One region of the Streptomyces sp. NPDC056580 genome, then DNA from elsewhere that is predicted to be linked to it. Evidence: riboswitches for the same ligand, from Rfam matches in the RefSeq annotation. Region 1 holds a riboswitch; the other holds the start of a gene.

Region 1 (7,262 bases):
ATGTCCTCGTACGAGCAACTGGTCGTACCGACGCAGTTCCGCGGGGTCCCTGTCGTACACGGTTGCCAGGAGGAACTGCCGTGCTCTGCGGGGGTTGAGGCGCTGTACGGGTGGCCAGGAGACATCCGCGTTCGCGTTCAGCGGCAGGATGGCATCCTTGTCCCCGTTTCCATCGGCTCGCTGCGAGGCTCGTCCGTCCTCGTCTTCGAAGGCGTCGTCCGATTCATCGAAGTCGCCCTGCGGCTGATCGACGACGGCCTGCACCGGGCGGGGGTTGGGGAACACCGACACCAGCGTCGCCGATCTGAAGCGGGCGCTGAAGAGCTTGGTGCTGGGCCGCTCGAAGCGGTCGACGGGGCGTGCTAGCAGGCGGCCGTGCATGGTCCGGTAGAAGGCCACGTTGACCTCCTTCTCCAGCCATTCTTCGAGTTCGTAGGTCGAGCCGAGGTCCCCGTCGGGAGTGATTTCGGCCGTTTCGAACAGGGTTTCGACCTCGGTCCGATCGAGCGACTTCAGGCCCTCAACGGCCGCGGCCGCCGCCCTGAGTCGCTCATCCTGCTCCTCGAAGACCCGGTCGGGGATGGCGACGCCGACGAGGTAGCAGCCGTTTTCGGCTCGCCAGTTTGAGGTGAGTTCATAGGAGGCGTCCAGGAGCACCTCCTCGGCGGCGTCGCAGACAAAGTCGTCGATCTCCGGGTCTGCTCCAGGGACACTGCCGGAAGGCAGGTCCGGCAGGTTGAGCGCCTCAAGGGTGTCGGCGTTGCCGGGCTGCTCCGAGATCACCACGATCGAGTAGGTGCCAGAGCTCCCGTTGCGCTAGACACGGGCGTACGAGGAGCCGATGGTGTCTTCGAGGGGCACGGGGTTCTCTTTCTCCTTGTGGGGCGTCGTCTGGCGGGATGGACGGATGCGTACGGCGCTCCTCTTCCGCACCCGCAGATAGGGCAGGACACGCCTGCGCAGAGGATCGGCCGAGGCAGGCCTTCCACGCGGCCAGCGGCCCCCGCAGTCGGGGCAGGCGTACAGCGACGGCTCGGGGCACACCTCGTGGACGATGACGTGCAAGACCCGGCTGGTCACCGGATGCCGCCGGGACTCAGGCGAGGCCCCGACACCCGCCGGTAGTTCGGTTTCGAGTGATGCGGCGCAGTGCGGGCATCGCGAGGGCGGGACCACAGCAGCACTCCTCAAGTCTGTGTGATGGCTCCTCGGCCGATGCCGTGGAGGCGTGTGCTTGCCACTAACGTCGCCAAGCGGTCGAATTTCGTACCGCTACGGTCCGCGAGCCGCGGGCGACCAGCCAGGTTGTCGGTCGGAGGCAGACGCGAGGCCCGGTCTGGCAATAACTGGGGCCGACGAGTCGTTCAGGAGGCCCGTCGGGCGCCGCCCTAAGCGAAGGGGACGACGCCCGTGGCGTGTTTTCTCCGTACTCAGCGCGGCCGCTCTCGCGTCGGAGAAGGTGATCAAGGACGTGACACGCCAGATCTCGCCGAACAGCGGATAGAGGACGCCCTCCAGCGCGGCCTCCGCCGGGCCATCGAACAATTGATCCGACATGCGTCACAACGGGCCCCCGCGGCAAGAGCTGAGGGAGACGGGCGGCGACCTCTGCTCCCCGCCCGGGGGGATGGTCCCTACTTGTGCTCCAGATCCAGGGGGTTGTCGTCGGCGTCGATGTACTGCTCCGTATCGGTGTAGCCCATGTTGAGGCTGTTGCGGCGCCGCCTGCCGATGGAGAGCACGCGTAGTTCCAGGCGCTTCGTCCAGCCCGCCACGTCGGCCGGGGAGACTGGCCCGACCTCGCACTGGGTCAGCCAGAGCACGGGGTCGAAGCGGTCCGAGGTCCCGGTGAGGGCGGCGGCGAGGTTGAAGGCGATGTGTCGGCGGGCGTCGAAGTCCTGGTCGTCGGATTCAGCGATGGCCGCGGAGATGGTTTCGTAGTCGGCGCGGCTCATCTGTCGGTTCGTGGCCATGGGGTTCCTTCTGGCTCGAGGTGGTTGCTTCTCGGGGGTACGCCACGGGTCGCCGGACTCGGATGTCGAGTCGGACGGCCCGCACGCAGGGGGTGCGTATGCATCACGCAGCGATGGACGTGCGCTGTCCTCCGATGGCCGGCCGCTGCTCAGACGGGCGGACTGACCGGCGCTGTCTCTGGCCCGGCGGGCGGCGGTGCTGTAGGAGCTGCGGGAGCCCCTCCAGGCGCCCTTCGCTTGCTCCCCGCACCCGCGGGGATGGCCCCAATAGCGTCACGCACGAGGACGGCGCCTATGTCCGTTGCGCCGCCGTCGCAGGACAGCAGAGACCGGGCGCCGGGGGTCCAGGCGAAGACCGCGTCCTGGCCGGAGCACCGCCCCGGTTCACGCGCCGTCGAGTCGTTCAGGCCGGCGATCGCGACGCTCTGCTGGATGTGGGTGCCGTGCGCATCGCCTCCCGCAGCGGGCGCCAGCCCTCGCCGGTCGAGCTCGTCGAGGAGCCGGGCCTGGGTGCGGGCGTTGTCTTCGGCGAGGGTGGGACGGCCGTGGAGGTCGCACGACGTGACGACGTGGAGGGCGGCGGTGCCGACAGGTCCCAGGAGTTCAGGGAAAGGATCCTGGGCCATGCCCTGCGGACACGGTTCGACCCGTACCGTCCGGTCCGGGAATCGGATATCGACGACCGTCCGCCGGAAGAGTTCCCAGTTCTGGGGTGTGGTCGCAGCGTCAGTGACCTGCATGAGGGCCTCCTGTGAACGAAGGACCCCCTTACCCACCGGCAGGGAGATCGGTGCTCGGTCCCACACGGCTGTGGGAGCCAGTCTTCGGCGCGATCGGCGTCGTGACCGAGCGGAATGTTGCCACACCACCGCTCAAGGGGTAAAGCGTTGTGGATCACATTGTGCAAGATCCAGACGGGTGTTAGCTTCGCGCCCGGTCACGAGTTCCAGCGTCAAGCCCCGGCTTGCTGGACGACATCCCGTTTGCCGCGGATGCCCCGGAGGACGACCAGCCCAGCGCGCGGTGCGTTGGGAAACCGCAGATCACCGGGGTGCGGGTGTGCACTACCGGGGTCCATCGACTCCGGAGGGTTGACCGCCCGTGCCCGTTTCCGACGCGATCCCCGCAGTGCCGACGGGGCGACAGGCCCAGAAGCCTGAGCCGACGCCCGGACCCGCCATGTCCGCAGTCGCAGAGCCGGACCGCGCGGGACTGGTGACCACCGGCCTCGACGCTGCCCGGGCGCTGTTCTGCACGGCTGAGGCGAGCGGCTCCGGTCGGCCTGGAACTGACGAGATCTTCGACGAGTGGCTCGACAGCGGATTCGACATCGCCTTCTACCGCGGCGAGGACCGACCCCTTCAGGTACGTGCTGTCAGTCAGGGGGAGCATGTTCCCGGATCGCTGATCAGCAGCCGTATCGGAAAGGCCCGGTTGGAGTCGGTCTGCCTCAATCCTCACCGGCACGCACCCGTCGGGCCCCGGAACCCGGACCCGGTGTCTGCGGAAGGCGAGGAGGCCGACGGAACAGAGGCCCGAACGGGGGCCGGCATGCCCGGCATTCACCGGGGAGACGCGGACAAGCGGCGGTACGCGAAGGTGGAGTACCAGGAGGACACCGGCTGCGTTCTGACGGTCGTGGACGACTTCGCCGAAGGAACGGGGACGGAGTCGGCCCATCACCTGGGCGGCGACATCACCGCGGGCATCGAAAGAGACTGGTTCGAAACGCTCACCACCCTCACCGAACTCGCCCAGGCGAGGCTGGAAAAGGAGGGGTGGGCCCCGGACGGTCCGTGGCAGATCCAGTGGTGGTGCAGCTCCTGCGACGTCACGGACCCGCCGTACGAAACCCTTGAAGTGTTCGAAGAGTACGGCTTCGATCCAGACGAGATCACGCAGCACTATGTGTCCATCTACAGCCAGGGCAGCAACGGCTTCTACACCGTTGAGTTCAGTGCGGAGCACCGGGGAGAGGACCACGTCATGTACCTCCAGCTGGAACTGGACGCTGGCAGCCAGAAGCTGGGCAGCGGCAGTCTCGACGAACTGCGGAGCCACCTGGAACAGGCGACGGAACGGGTGCGGGAGGCCGGCTACACCCCGCTCGACGGCGACTGGAGCGTCCACTGGACACGCTGCCACGTGCCTCTGACCATGCTGTAACCCCGAGGCCCCGAAACCAGCAGCGTGGCTGAGGCCGTCAGGGCTGCAGCTAGACACACGCGCACCCGATCGGTCGGCGCGCCCGCCGTCGTGGCTGGCTTTCGTCGGCTGAGGCACAGACGACCTCCGGGACGAGGCGCCGCCCTCACGAGTGGAGGGCGGCCGCAGCCTTGACTCGGTCATTGAAACTCCCGGCCAAAGTCGCTACGCCGACCTAGGTGTGCTGTCCGGCGGGTCGCCCCACCGACCCCGCATCCGACAGCTATGTCACCCGAACGGCCCAACGTGACGTGCCACCCACATGGATGAACATCAAGCTGATTAGTGCCCCAATCAAGGCAATCCGTGAAAGGGGAACCGAATGCGCATTCGACGTATCCTCGCCGCTGGCATCGCCACGGCAGCCCTCGCCGGACTCGGCCTCACAGGTGCCGCCACCGCCACCGCCGCCAACCTCACCCCAAGCCAGGGCGCCATCAATGCCCTCACCCCGGGTGAGTGCACCGACGGCGGCGGAACGGTCGATTGGACCCCCAACCCGGCCAACCCCGGCACCGGGACCTGCAGGGGCGGCACGGGCAACGGGCAGGCAGTCGACTAAACGCCACTAGGCGCTAGGAACGCTCCGCAGCCACGCGCTGCGGGGCGTTCCCGCGTCAGCGTAGCCGTGGAGAGTCGCAGGGACCGTGCCGACCCGTCGGGCACGCTAAGTGGCCAACAGTCGTCCAGTCGTCCTTGTCTTAGCCCTCCCGCTCGGGGCCGTCTCTGGGCCGTGCGGGGGTGCTCAACGACGATCAACGCTGACAACCACCGACAGCTAAGTCGCAGGTCGCAGCATTGATCGATTGCACGGCCGCAGGTCAGAGACCCGGCTCTTCGCTTACGGCCCCGTTTCCAGGTGGCGATGCCTGGTAGGCGCTGGGGTGGCGGGTGGACCGAGAGCTCCACCTTGACGTCCGATACCCGCCGGACCCGGCTGCCCGAAGCGAGCATGCTGGGTCACATGGTCAACGTGTTTGAGGGGCTCATCGATCGGTTCCTCGGGTCCAGCGCCGAGTTCGAACAGAAGCTGCGAGCAGTGCGATCCGAGCAGTGGACCTGGCCAACTCCCTGCGCCGAGTGGAACGTGCGGGAGTTGGTCAACCACATGACTCGCGGAAACCTCAACTACGTGAGTCTGCTGCATGGCGGTGGCGCCGCCGCTTTCCTGCGGCTGCGGGACGCCGACGCGCTGGGCACGGATCCGGTTGGCGCGTACGCCCTGTCCGTACGCGAGTGTGCCCATGCGTTCGGGGAGACCGGTGCTCTTCAGCGGGTTCTGGACTATCCCTTGGGCCCGGTGTCCGGCCAGCAGGCACTTGCCCTGAGAGTCACGGACAGCGCTGTCCACACCTGGGACCTCGCACGGGCTGTCAACCTGGACGACGCCCTCGATGGCAGCCTCGTGGCGTGGATCGAAGAAAATCTTGACGCGATCTACGCAGGGTTGCCGGAAACGCCCACCGCTGCAGAAACAACTCATCGGTTCTTTGCCGCTCCCGACGGCGTGCTCGCTAACAACTCCTCCCCCCAAATGCGACTGCTGCACCGAATGGGGAGGACGCCGGCACGAGGTCACTAATCCCGTGTGGTTACGAGCCTCCTCAGGGGCGGCCGACGGTACTCGCCATGTGATCAAGATCCCTGGTAAACCTTCCCGGCCACGCGCAGAAGTGGCTCGATGCGAACTCCGTGGGCCCGACGACCGCGCTCCGCAATGAGGCGACCATCCGTAACCACATCGCTCAGTTATTAAGGGTTGGATTCGCACGCTCCAGGACGCCGAATCCGGAGCAGCCGACACACCAGCAACCTTCACAGCGGCACGCACCACGCCTGCCGTAGCCGCGACGGGTTCGGAAGCACTGGTCGAGTAATCGCGTAGGCACGCGGAGATGCTGGACGCGGAGGGATGATCACCGACTTGACGACAGCCACGGTACCGATGTTCCCCGAGGCCGTGATCCACGACGCGGCCGGAACCGGGCCCGGATGCCTCATCGCCCTCGGTGAGGTCGAGTGTTACCAGCGCGGCCGACCCCGCCCCGGTCGGCGATCGCCCAGCGCCCGCTCGGCTCAGGTCATGGTGACCACCGAGTACCTGTCGCTCGCGGAACTGTCCCACGAGACGTGGACCCGGCAGCGCACTGGCTGGCCGGTGGCGGTGAGTCCGCTGGCCGCGATGGCCCCCGACGGGTCGGACAAGGTGCTGTACAGGCCCCCGGCGGGCGCGGCCCCGCCCCGGGTGAATCCCAGAGTGTCCGGCGCCGCAGTGGTGGGGTAGAACACCGCGTCCCCCGTGATCGTGTAGGTCCCCCGCGTGGTGTCCTTGCGTTTCCTTCCCGGGATGATGGAGGGCAGGCCGAAGGTGTCCTCCGCGCCGTCGGAGACGTTGCCCTGCGCGTCGACCTCCCACAACTCCCAATAGCGGCCGACAGTGGCGTGCACGGTCGAGTTCCTCGCCGTGACGTAGGCGTCGATGTCCGTGCTCGGCAGGGCGGACCACGCCGCCCCGTCCCACTGTTCCACGGCGAAGACCCGGTTGATCTCCTGGATGATCACCCCCTGCTGAGGCGGGTTGACGCTCAACGCCCGCCTGCGTTCGAAGCCGCCGCACTCGCCTTCCAGATCGTCCCCCGCCAGGGGCGTGAAGGCGGCCTGCGTCGCGACCGGTGCAGCAACGGTGGTCGCCGTGTGAGCACGCTGAATCGGCACCCGCGAGTGGTCCTCCGTCCGGGAGCCCCCGAGCGACACCGGGCCGGACCCCGGGAAGGGCCGGGCCACCGGCGCGGGCAGCGGGCGGCGCAGGGCCTCGGTGGCGTTCGCCTCGGCCTCGCGCTCGAAGCGGTCGGAGGGGCTCGATACCCGGAGCCCCGATCCGATCTCGGTGCCGGCCACCGGGCCCCGCCGCTGCTGGATCACGTGAGTCAGTTCGTGAGCGAGGGTGTGGTCGTCCGAGCCGCCGCGGCCGAGCACAACGTGGTCGCCCGAGGTGTAGGCGCGGGCGCCGATCTCGGCCGCAGACCGGGCGGCCGGGGCGTCGTCGTGGACGCGCACGGCACGGAAGTCCTCCCCCAGGCGCGT
Region 2 (7,262 bases), on a different contig from region 1:
CGCGTCGATCTTGCCGCCGGACAGTGCCAGGTAGACGCTGTTGCTGTCCTGGAAGTACTTGACGGTGAGCTTCTTGCCCTCCTTGGCGAGCTTCGCCTTCCACTCCAGGAGGATCTTCTCCTGGTTGGTCCCGGCGCTCACGGAGATGGTCTTGCCGGCGAGGTTCTGGTAGTCGCCGCCGAAGTTCCAGGTGCTCTTCTTCGGCACGGTGAAGGCGAGGTTGTCCTGCCGGTAGGAGGCGAACTCGTACTTCTTCTTGCGCTCTTCGGTGTCGGTGACGTTGGAGAAGGCCACGTCGACCTTGCCGCTGTCGATGCCGACGAAGAGGTTCTCCCACGTGGAGTTCTTCACCTCGGGCTTCAGGCCGAGGACCGCGGCGACCAGGCGGCCGAAGTCGGGCTCCGCGCCGGTGAGGGTCTTCTGGTCGCTGCCCACGTAGGCCAGCGGCGGGAAGCCGGCGGGCAGGGCGCCGATGCCGATCTCCAGCTTGCCGCTCTTCTTGAGGGCGGCGGGCAGTTCGGCGCTGATGGACTTGACCTCGGAGACCTTGACGGTGGTCTGCTTGGCGGCGCCGTTGGAGGCCTGACCGATGACGACCTCGCCGGACTTGGCGGCGGTGCCGGTGGTGGTGGCCGCGTCGCTGTCGCCACCGCAGGCGGCGAGCCCGGTGGCCAGGGAGGCGACGGCGGTCACCGCGGTGATGCCGCGTATCAGGCTGCGTCGGGTGAAGTGGGTGCGCATGGCCGTTCCTTGTCGCTCAGGGGCGGTGATGAGGGTGGTGGCGTGGGGGGAGGTCGCGGGGGCGGCGGGTCACAGGACCTTGCTGAGGAAGTCCCTGGTCCGCTCGTGCCGTGGTGTGTCGAGGACCTCGGAGGGCGGCCCCTGCTCGATGATCTTGCCGCCGTCGATGAAGACGACCCGGTCGGCGATCTCGCGCGCGAAGCCGATCTCGTGGGTGACGATGACGAGGGTGGTGCCGCTGGAGGCCAGGTCCCGGATGACGGCGAGGACTTCGCCGACCAGTTCGGGGTCCAGGGCGGAGGTGGGCTCGTCGAAGAGGATGACGCCGGGGCGCAGCGCCAGGGCGCGGGCGATGGCGACGCGCTGCTGCTGTCCGCCGGAGAGTTGGCGCGGGTAGGCGCCGGTCTTGTCGGCGAGGCCCACCCGGCCGAGGAGTTCGCGGGCCAGTTCCCGGGCTTCGGGCCTGCCGAGCCGGCCGGTGGCGACCGGGGCCGCGGCCACGTTGTCCAGGACCGTCAGGTGCGGGAAGAGGTTGAAGTTCTGGAAGACGAACCCGATCCGTCCACGCTGGGTGAGGATGGCCCGCTCGCTCAGCTCCTTCAGCCGGTCGCCCTGCCGCTTCACGCCGATCGGCTCGCCGTTGATGCTGACGTGGCCGATCTCGGGCTTCTCCAGGTGGTTGATGACCCTCAGCAAGGTGGACTTGCCGGAGCCGGAGGGACCGAGGATCACGGTGACCTCGCCGGGACGGACGGTCAGGTCGACGCCGTCCAGGACCCGGTGGGTGCCGTACCACTTGTGCACGTCGTGGAGTTCGACGGTGGCGGCTTCGACGTCCGCCAGGGCGTCGGCGGTCTTGGCGGTCATACGGCGGCCTCCCGGCGGATGCGGGCCCGCAGGTCGGTCAGACCGGTGCGGAGCTTCTGCAGTGGCGTCGGCGGCAGGCTGCGGGTGGCGCCCCGGGCGTAGTACCGCTCGACGTAGAACTGGATGACGGAGACGACGCTCGTCAGGATCAGGTACCAGACGGTGACGACCAGCAGCAGCGGCACGATGTCGCCGGGGTAGGTGGAGCCCATGGTCTGCGCGGAGCCGAACAGGTCCAGCAGGGAGACGTAGAAGACCAGCGAGGTGCCCTTGATCAGGCCGATGAGCTGGTTGACGTAGTTGGGGATGATGGAGCGCAGCGCCTGCGGAAAGACGATTCTGCGGAACTGGTATCCCTTGGGCAGGCCGAGGGCGGCGGCCGCCTCGTGCTGGCCCTGGTCGACGGAGAGGATGCCTCCGCGCACCACCTCGGCCGCGTAGGCGGCCTCGTTGAGGCTGAGGCCGACGACGGCGACGACCATGTCGGTGGCGAGTTTCGACTCGTCGAAGGAGAAGAAGGCCGGCCCGAAGGGGATGCCGACGCTCAACGTCTTGTACAGGGCACTGAAGTTGTAGAGGAAGATCAGGACCACGATGAGCGGGATGGAGCGGAAAGCCCAGACGTAGGTCCAGCTGACCGCGCGCAGTACCGGGCTCTTCGACAGCCGGGCCAGGGCGAGCAGGACACCGCCGATGAGGCCCAGCACGGCGCTGTAGGCGGCGACTTCGAGGGTGATGAGGAGGCCGTCGAGGATGGTCGGCCGCAGGAACCAGTAGCTCCAGCGGTCCCACTGGTAGAAAGGGTTGGTCACCAGCCCGTGGGCGAACTGGGCGACCAGGACCAGGACGACCGCGGTGGCGATCCAGCGTCCCGGCCGTCGCAACGGCAGTACTCGCTGGGCGGTGAGGGCCTTGGGCGGTTCGGCGGTGGTCGGCGCCTCGGGCAAGGTGACGGTGGCGCCAGGGGGTTCGCTCATGGTGGGCTCCGGCTGGGTGGGAACACCCCGGATCCACGCCGGTGTGCGGGGACGCGCAGGACGGCGGGAGACCGGGAGTGGGAAGGGCGACGGCACACCGCGCGGGCGGTGTCGGTCAGGGAGTGCGAGGGCTGCGGGGAGGAGTCAGCCCCGACAGCCGGCACGGCCCGGTGCGGTACACAGTGCGCTGCTGACGCGGAGCAGATCGACGGCGCGGTCGGCGACGAGCAGGCTCGCGTACGTCCGTACGCAGCCCTGGGAACGGCGTGCGGCCGTTCTGGGAGCTGCGTACATGGCGTCACCGTCACTGTTCCGGCCCCACGGGCCTCGCGCTTACCGATGTGTCATCGGCCGGGTCGTCACCTGGGGCACCCCACCGCGGTGCGAGGGTTGCCGGTCAGCCAGCCAGGGCTTGTCACTGACACTCATGACCGTTCTGGGCCGTAGTAAAGACAAGTGCCCGAACGTATGTCAACGCCGGTCCACCAGGTGGAACGGCTAACGGGCGCAGTGCGCCGCCCAGTCGAGGATCTGCACGGCCGAGCCGGCGGCCTCCAGCCCGCGGCACTGGGCGTGGTGGCGGCGGTCGATGCCGTCGAGGTCGAGGTGGGCGCCGAAGGCCGGGTGGGCGGTCAGACGGCGGGCGTAGGACCACAGCGCCGGGTGGCCGGCGATGCGCTGGACCGCGACGGCGTCGAGATGGTGCCGGTGCACGGTGTCGAGCCGGACCAGGGCGACCCACAACTCGACGTCGGCGGCGGTGACTTCGTCGCGGATCAGGTAGGTGCGGCCGTCGAGCCGGCGGTCGAGGGCGCCGAGGGTCTCCAGCAGCGTGGCCACTGCCATGTCGCGTTCCGCCGCTTCCCCTCCCACGGCCCCGGCCCGCTGCGCCGCCCCCTCGATGCCCTCCACGCACATCCGCTCCACGGCCTCGATCTCCGACTCCGCGCCGCTCGGGTAGAGCGAGGGGCCGCAGGTGTCGAAGCGGTGGGCGAGGTCGCGCATGATGTCCCGGTCGTGGGTGCTGACGATCCGCCCGGACCATCCGTCACTGAGCACCGGCGCCGCGGCCGGACCGGAGTAGCTGTGCGCGCTCGCCTCGTACAGCGGGCGCAGGACGGAGTGGCCGCCCTCGGGACAGTCGGGGACGGCGGGCAGGTAGGTCACCGGACAGACGGCGTCCAGGCCGAGCAGGGTGTGGGTGACGGCGATGCGCAGGCCGGCCGGACACGCGGTCGACAGATGGAGCCGGTAGCGGCCGGGAACGGCGTAGTGGCCGCTGCGCGCGTCCCTGCCGATGCGGCCGCGGAAGGCGGGCGTGGGCCGGACGGAAACGTGGGCGGGCGGCGTTGTGACGGTCATGACTCTCCCCGGAAGCGGGCGCGGACGTACGCGCGGCGGATGCGACATCGGGCTGGGCCCCGTGGCCGGATCCCCCTGCTCCGCCCGGAGGGCGGGCCCGGCGATCGGTGCCGGGCCCGCCGGGGCTACGGGGATGCGACGACGGAACCCCGGTGCGGGGCTCAGCTGGGCACGCCGGACGGCACGACGCTGCGCGGTAGGCGTCGGCGCGGCAGGTGCGCAGGTCAGCCCATGGGGCCGAGCGCGCTGCAGACGCGGAGCAGGTCGATGTGACGTCGGGAGGTCAGCAGAGGCGAACGGCTCACTCGGACGGTGACCGGATCAAGGCGCCTCATATTTCCCTACCTGTTCACTGGGATTCCTCATCGAGTGTCGATCCACCGGCCACGGACGTCAAGAGGTCCGTCCCGCATCGCGGACATCCCGATGGACGCGCCCCCGCCCCTGGACGGTCCACCCTCCCCGGGTCACTCGGCGCGGCCGGGCCGGGTGCCGAGACCGGGCCCGCGGACAGCGCGGGCTACGGATTCGCTCCGCTCCGGCCCGCCTCCGGGATTCGGCTCCACGGCGACGCCCCATTCCTGAACACCCGTCCGGCCCTCCCGTGGACGACCGGCTACAGTGCGCGAGACGGCAGCCCGGGCAGAGAGGCGAAGCGTGACCGACACCAGCAGCACCCGACCCGCCGACAGCCCAGCGCAGGCGCCGCGGCGGAGCCTGCTGCACCGCCTGATGCGCTACATCCCCCTGGTCGCCCCCGTCCTGCTGTGGGCCGTGCCGTGCTGGGTGCTCCTGTACACCGGCCAGCACTGGCCGCTGCCCGTCACGCTCGCCGGCACGGCCCTGTTCGTCCTCGGCCTCGCCGGGATGCCGCTCGCGATGGTGCGCGGCCACGGCCGGCGCCAGCAGGACCGGGCGGCGATCGTCGGTGACACCCTGCTGGGCGCCGGCTGGGTGCTGTTCACCTGGTCCGTGCTGCTCGGCGTGCTGCTGCGGCTCGCGCTGACCGTGGCAGGCGTCGGTGAGAGCCAGGACCGGGCCCGCATCGTCACCTGGGCCGTCCTCGGCGTAGCCGCCGTCCTGCTCGTCTGGGGGTACGCCGAAGCTCGCCGCGTGCCACGCGTGCGCAGGCTCGACGTGCAGCTGCCGCGACTGGGCGCCGGGCTGGACGGCCTGCGCGTCGCCCTCATCACCGACACCCACTACGGCCCGCTGGACCGCGCCCGCTGGTCGGCGCGGGTGTGCGAGACGGTGAACACCCTGGAAGCCGACCTGGTCTGCCACACCGGTGACATCGCGGACGGCACGGCCGAGCGCCGCCGCGTCCAGGCCGCCCCGCTCGGCACCGTGCGCGCCACCCGGGCCCGGGTGTACGTCACCGGCAACCACGAGTACTACAGCGAGGCCCAGGGCTGGGTCGACCTGATGGACGAGCTGGGCTGGGAGCCGCTGCGCAACCGCCACCTGCTGCTCGAACGCGGCGGCGACACCCTCGTCGTCGCCGGCGTGGACGACGTCACCGCCGAGTCCTCCGGCCTGGCGGGCCACCGCGCCCACCTCGCCGGAGCCCTGGACGGCGCCGACCCCGGCCTGCCCGTCCTGCTCCTGGCGCACCAGCCCAAGTTCGTCGACCGGGCGGCGGCCGCCGGGATCGACCTCCAGCTCTCCGGCCACACCCACGGCGGGCAGATATGGCCCTTCCACCACCTGGTCCGCATCGACCAGCCCGCCCTCGCCGGTCTCAGCCGGCACGGCGCCCGCACCCTCCTCTACACCAGCCGCGGCACCGGCTTCTGGGGCCCGCCGTTCCGCGTCTTCGCCCCCAGCGAGATCACCCTGCTCGTCCTCCGCTCCCCGGACCGGCCCGCCACGCCGTAGCCACCGCCGTACAGGAGGCGTCCGGCGCCGCGATTGCGCCCGCCGCGCCCTCAGGAGAACTGGACGGTGACGTCGGCCGGCAGCCGGTCGAAGACCGACCGGCTCGTCGTCGTCCGCGGTCATGGTGTGCCCCGGCGGCCCGCGGCGGCAAGGTTCCCGCCGTCGCGGGCGGCCCGCCGGGCACGGCGCGGCCCGAGTGCGTGGCCGACCGCGGAGGCGGGGAGGAGCACGGCGGCCACAGCGCCGCGCGTGCGCCCCGGCCGCTCCCGCGCCGGCTTCCGGTCCGGCCTCCCGTGCCGTGGCCCGCGGGAGGGTGCGGGACCCGACGGCCCTCGACCGCTCGCCATGGGCCGCCTCCTCCGGTCGAAGGGAACGCTCACGAGCCGGCACGGGCAAGGCGCGCTGCCCGGCTCTGTGGCGCAGGCGGCCGCGGGGCGGGCGCGCCGCCCGGGCCTGGCCGCCCTAACGGTGTTCGGGGTTCTCGAAGTCGCGGCGGCATCCGGCGTCCCAGGCGGTGCGCTGGTTGCCGTAGGCGGGAATGCCGCCGAGGTCCTTCAGCGCCCGCGCCAGGTGCAGCAGGTTCCAGGTCATGAAGGTGGTGTTGCGGTTGGTGAAGTCGTTCTCCGGGCCGCCCGAGCCGGGGTCGAGGTACGAGGGGCCGGGGCCGGCCTCGCCGATCCAGCCGGCGTCCGCCTGGGGCGGGATGGTGTAGCCCAGGTGCTGCAGGCTGTACAGCACGTTCATGGCGCAGTGCTTGACGCCGTCCTCGTTGCCGGTGATCAGGCAGCCGCCGACACGGCCGTAGTAGGCGTACTGGCCTGCGTCGTTGAGCAGGCTGGAGCAGGAGTAGAGGCGCTCGATCACCCGTTTCATGACGGAACTGTTGTCACCCAGCCAGATCGGGCCCGCCAGTACGAGGATGTCGGCCGCCAGGACCTGCCGGTAGAGGTCCGGCCAGGCGTCCGTCTCCCAGCCGTGCTCGGTCATGTCGGGCCACACGCCGGTGGCGATGTCGTGGTCGACGGCCCGTACGACGTCGACCCGCACGCCCTGCGCGTCCATGATGCCGGTGCTCCGGTCGATCAGTCCCTGGGTGTTGCTCGTCTCCGGTGACCGTTTGAGGGTGCAGTTGACCACCAGGGCCCGCAGGTCGTCGTAGCGGTTCGGCGGTGCGTCGGCGGCGCGCGACGAAGCGGTCACGAGGTCCTCCCGGACTTGGAGCCGCGCGAAGGGCGGCGGCGCGTTCACATCCGCATCCAGCGTCCGGGCAAGCCGCGGCGGGTGCTACCGCAGCACCTCCGAACGGACCTGGTGGACCCCTGGCGGCCCGGGCGAAGTACCAGGTCCGCCGGGTCACCCGCCGGTTTCGGCGCAACGTGACATTGTATATTCGGAGGCCATCGAGCTGGACCGGCGGAGGAGCGCGGATGCCTCATC

What was found. Region 1 has a riboswitch for S-adenosylmethionine ahead of ACFQ9Z_RS14700 (hypothetical protein). Riboswitches for the same ligand answer to the same signal wherever they lie in the genome.
Region 2: it holds a riboswitch for S-adenosylmethionine, as region 1 does, so the genes downstream of both, ACFQ9Z_RS10690 (amino acid ABC transporter permease) here and ACFQ9Z_RS14700 (hypothetical protein) in region 1, are expected to answer to the same signal.

Annotation. Positions count from the first base shown of each region.
Region 1 covers NZ_JBHTVE010000006.1:198,566-205,827, reverse strand. Annotated here, with positions in the region: gene ACFQ9Z_RS14715 (hypothetical protein) at 1-786, opposite strand, end outside; gene ACFQ9Z_RS14710 (hypothetical protein) at 1,635-1,973, opposite strand; gene ACFQ9Z_RS14705 (DUF3293 domain-containing protein) at 2,123-2,599, opposite strand; SAM riboswitch class IV at 2,909-3,018, shown strand; gene ACFQ9Z_RS14700 (hypothetical protein) at 3,075-4,139, shown strand; gene ACFQ9Z_RS14695 (hypothetical protein) at 4,501-4,740, shown strand; gene ACFQ9Z_RS14690 (TIGR03086 family metal-binding protein) at 5,143-5,760, shown strand; gene ACFQ9Z_RS14685 (DUF4157 domain-containing protein) at 6,255-7,262, opposite strand, start outside.
Region 2 covers NZ_JBHTVE010000004.1:396,249-403,510, reverse strand. Annotated here, with positions in the region: gene ACFQ9Z_RS10700 (transporter substrate-binding domain-containing protein) at 1-741, opposite strand, end outside; gene ACFQ9Z_RS10695 (amino acid ABC transporter ATP-binding protein) at 811-1,608, opposite strand; gene ACFQ9Z_RS10690 (amino acid ABC transporter permease) at 1,605-2,585, opposite strand; SAM riboswitch class IV at 2,910-3,018, opposite strand; gene ACFQ9Z_RS10685 (glutathione S-transferase C-terminal domain-containing protein) at 3,084-3,947, opposite strand; gene ACFQ9Z_RS10680 (putative leader peptide) at 4,172-4,282, opposite strand; gene ACFQ9Z_RS10675 (metallophosphoesterase) at 4,605-5,825, shown strand; gene ACFQ9Z_RS10670 (flavodoxin family protein) at 6,288-7,025, opposite strand; gene ACFQ9Z_RS10665 (GntR family transcriptional regulator) at 7,253-7,262, shown strand, end outside.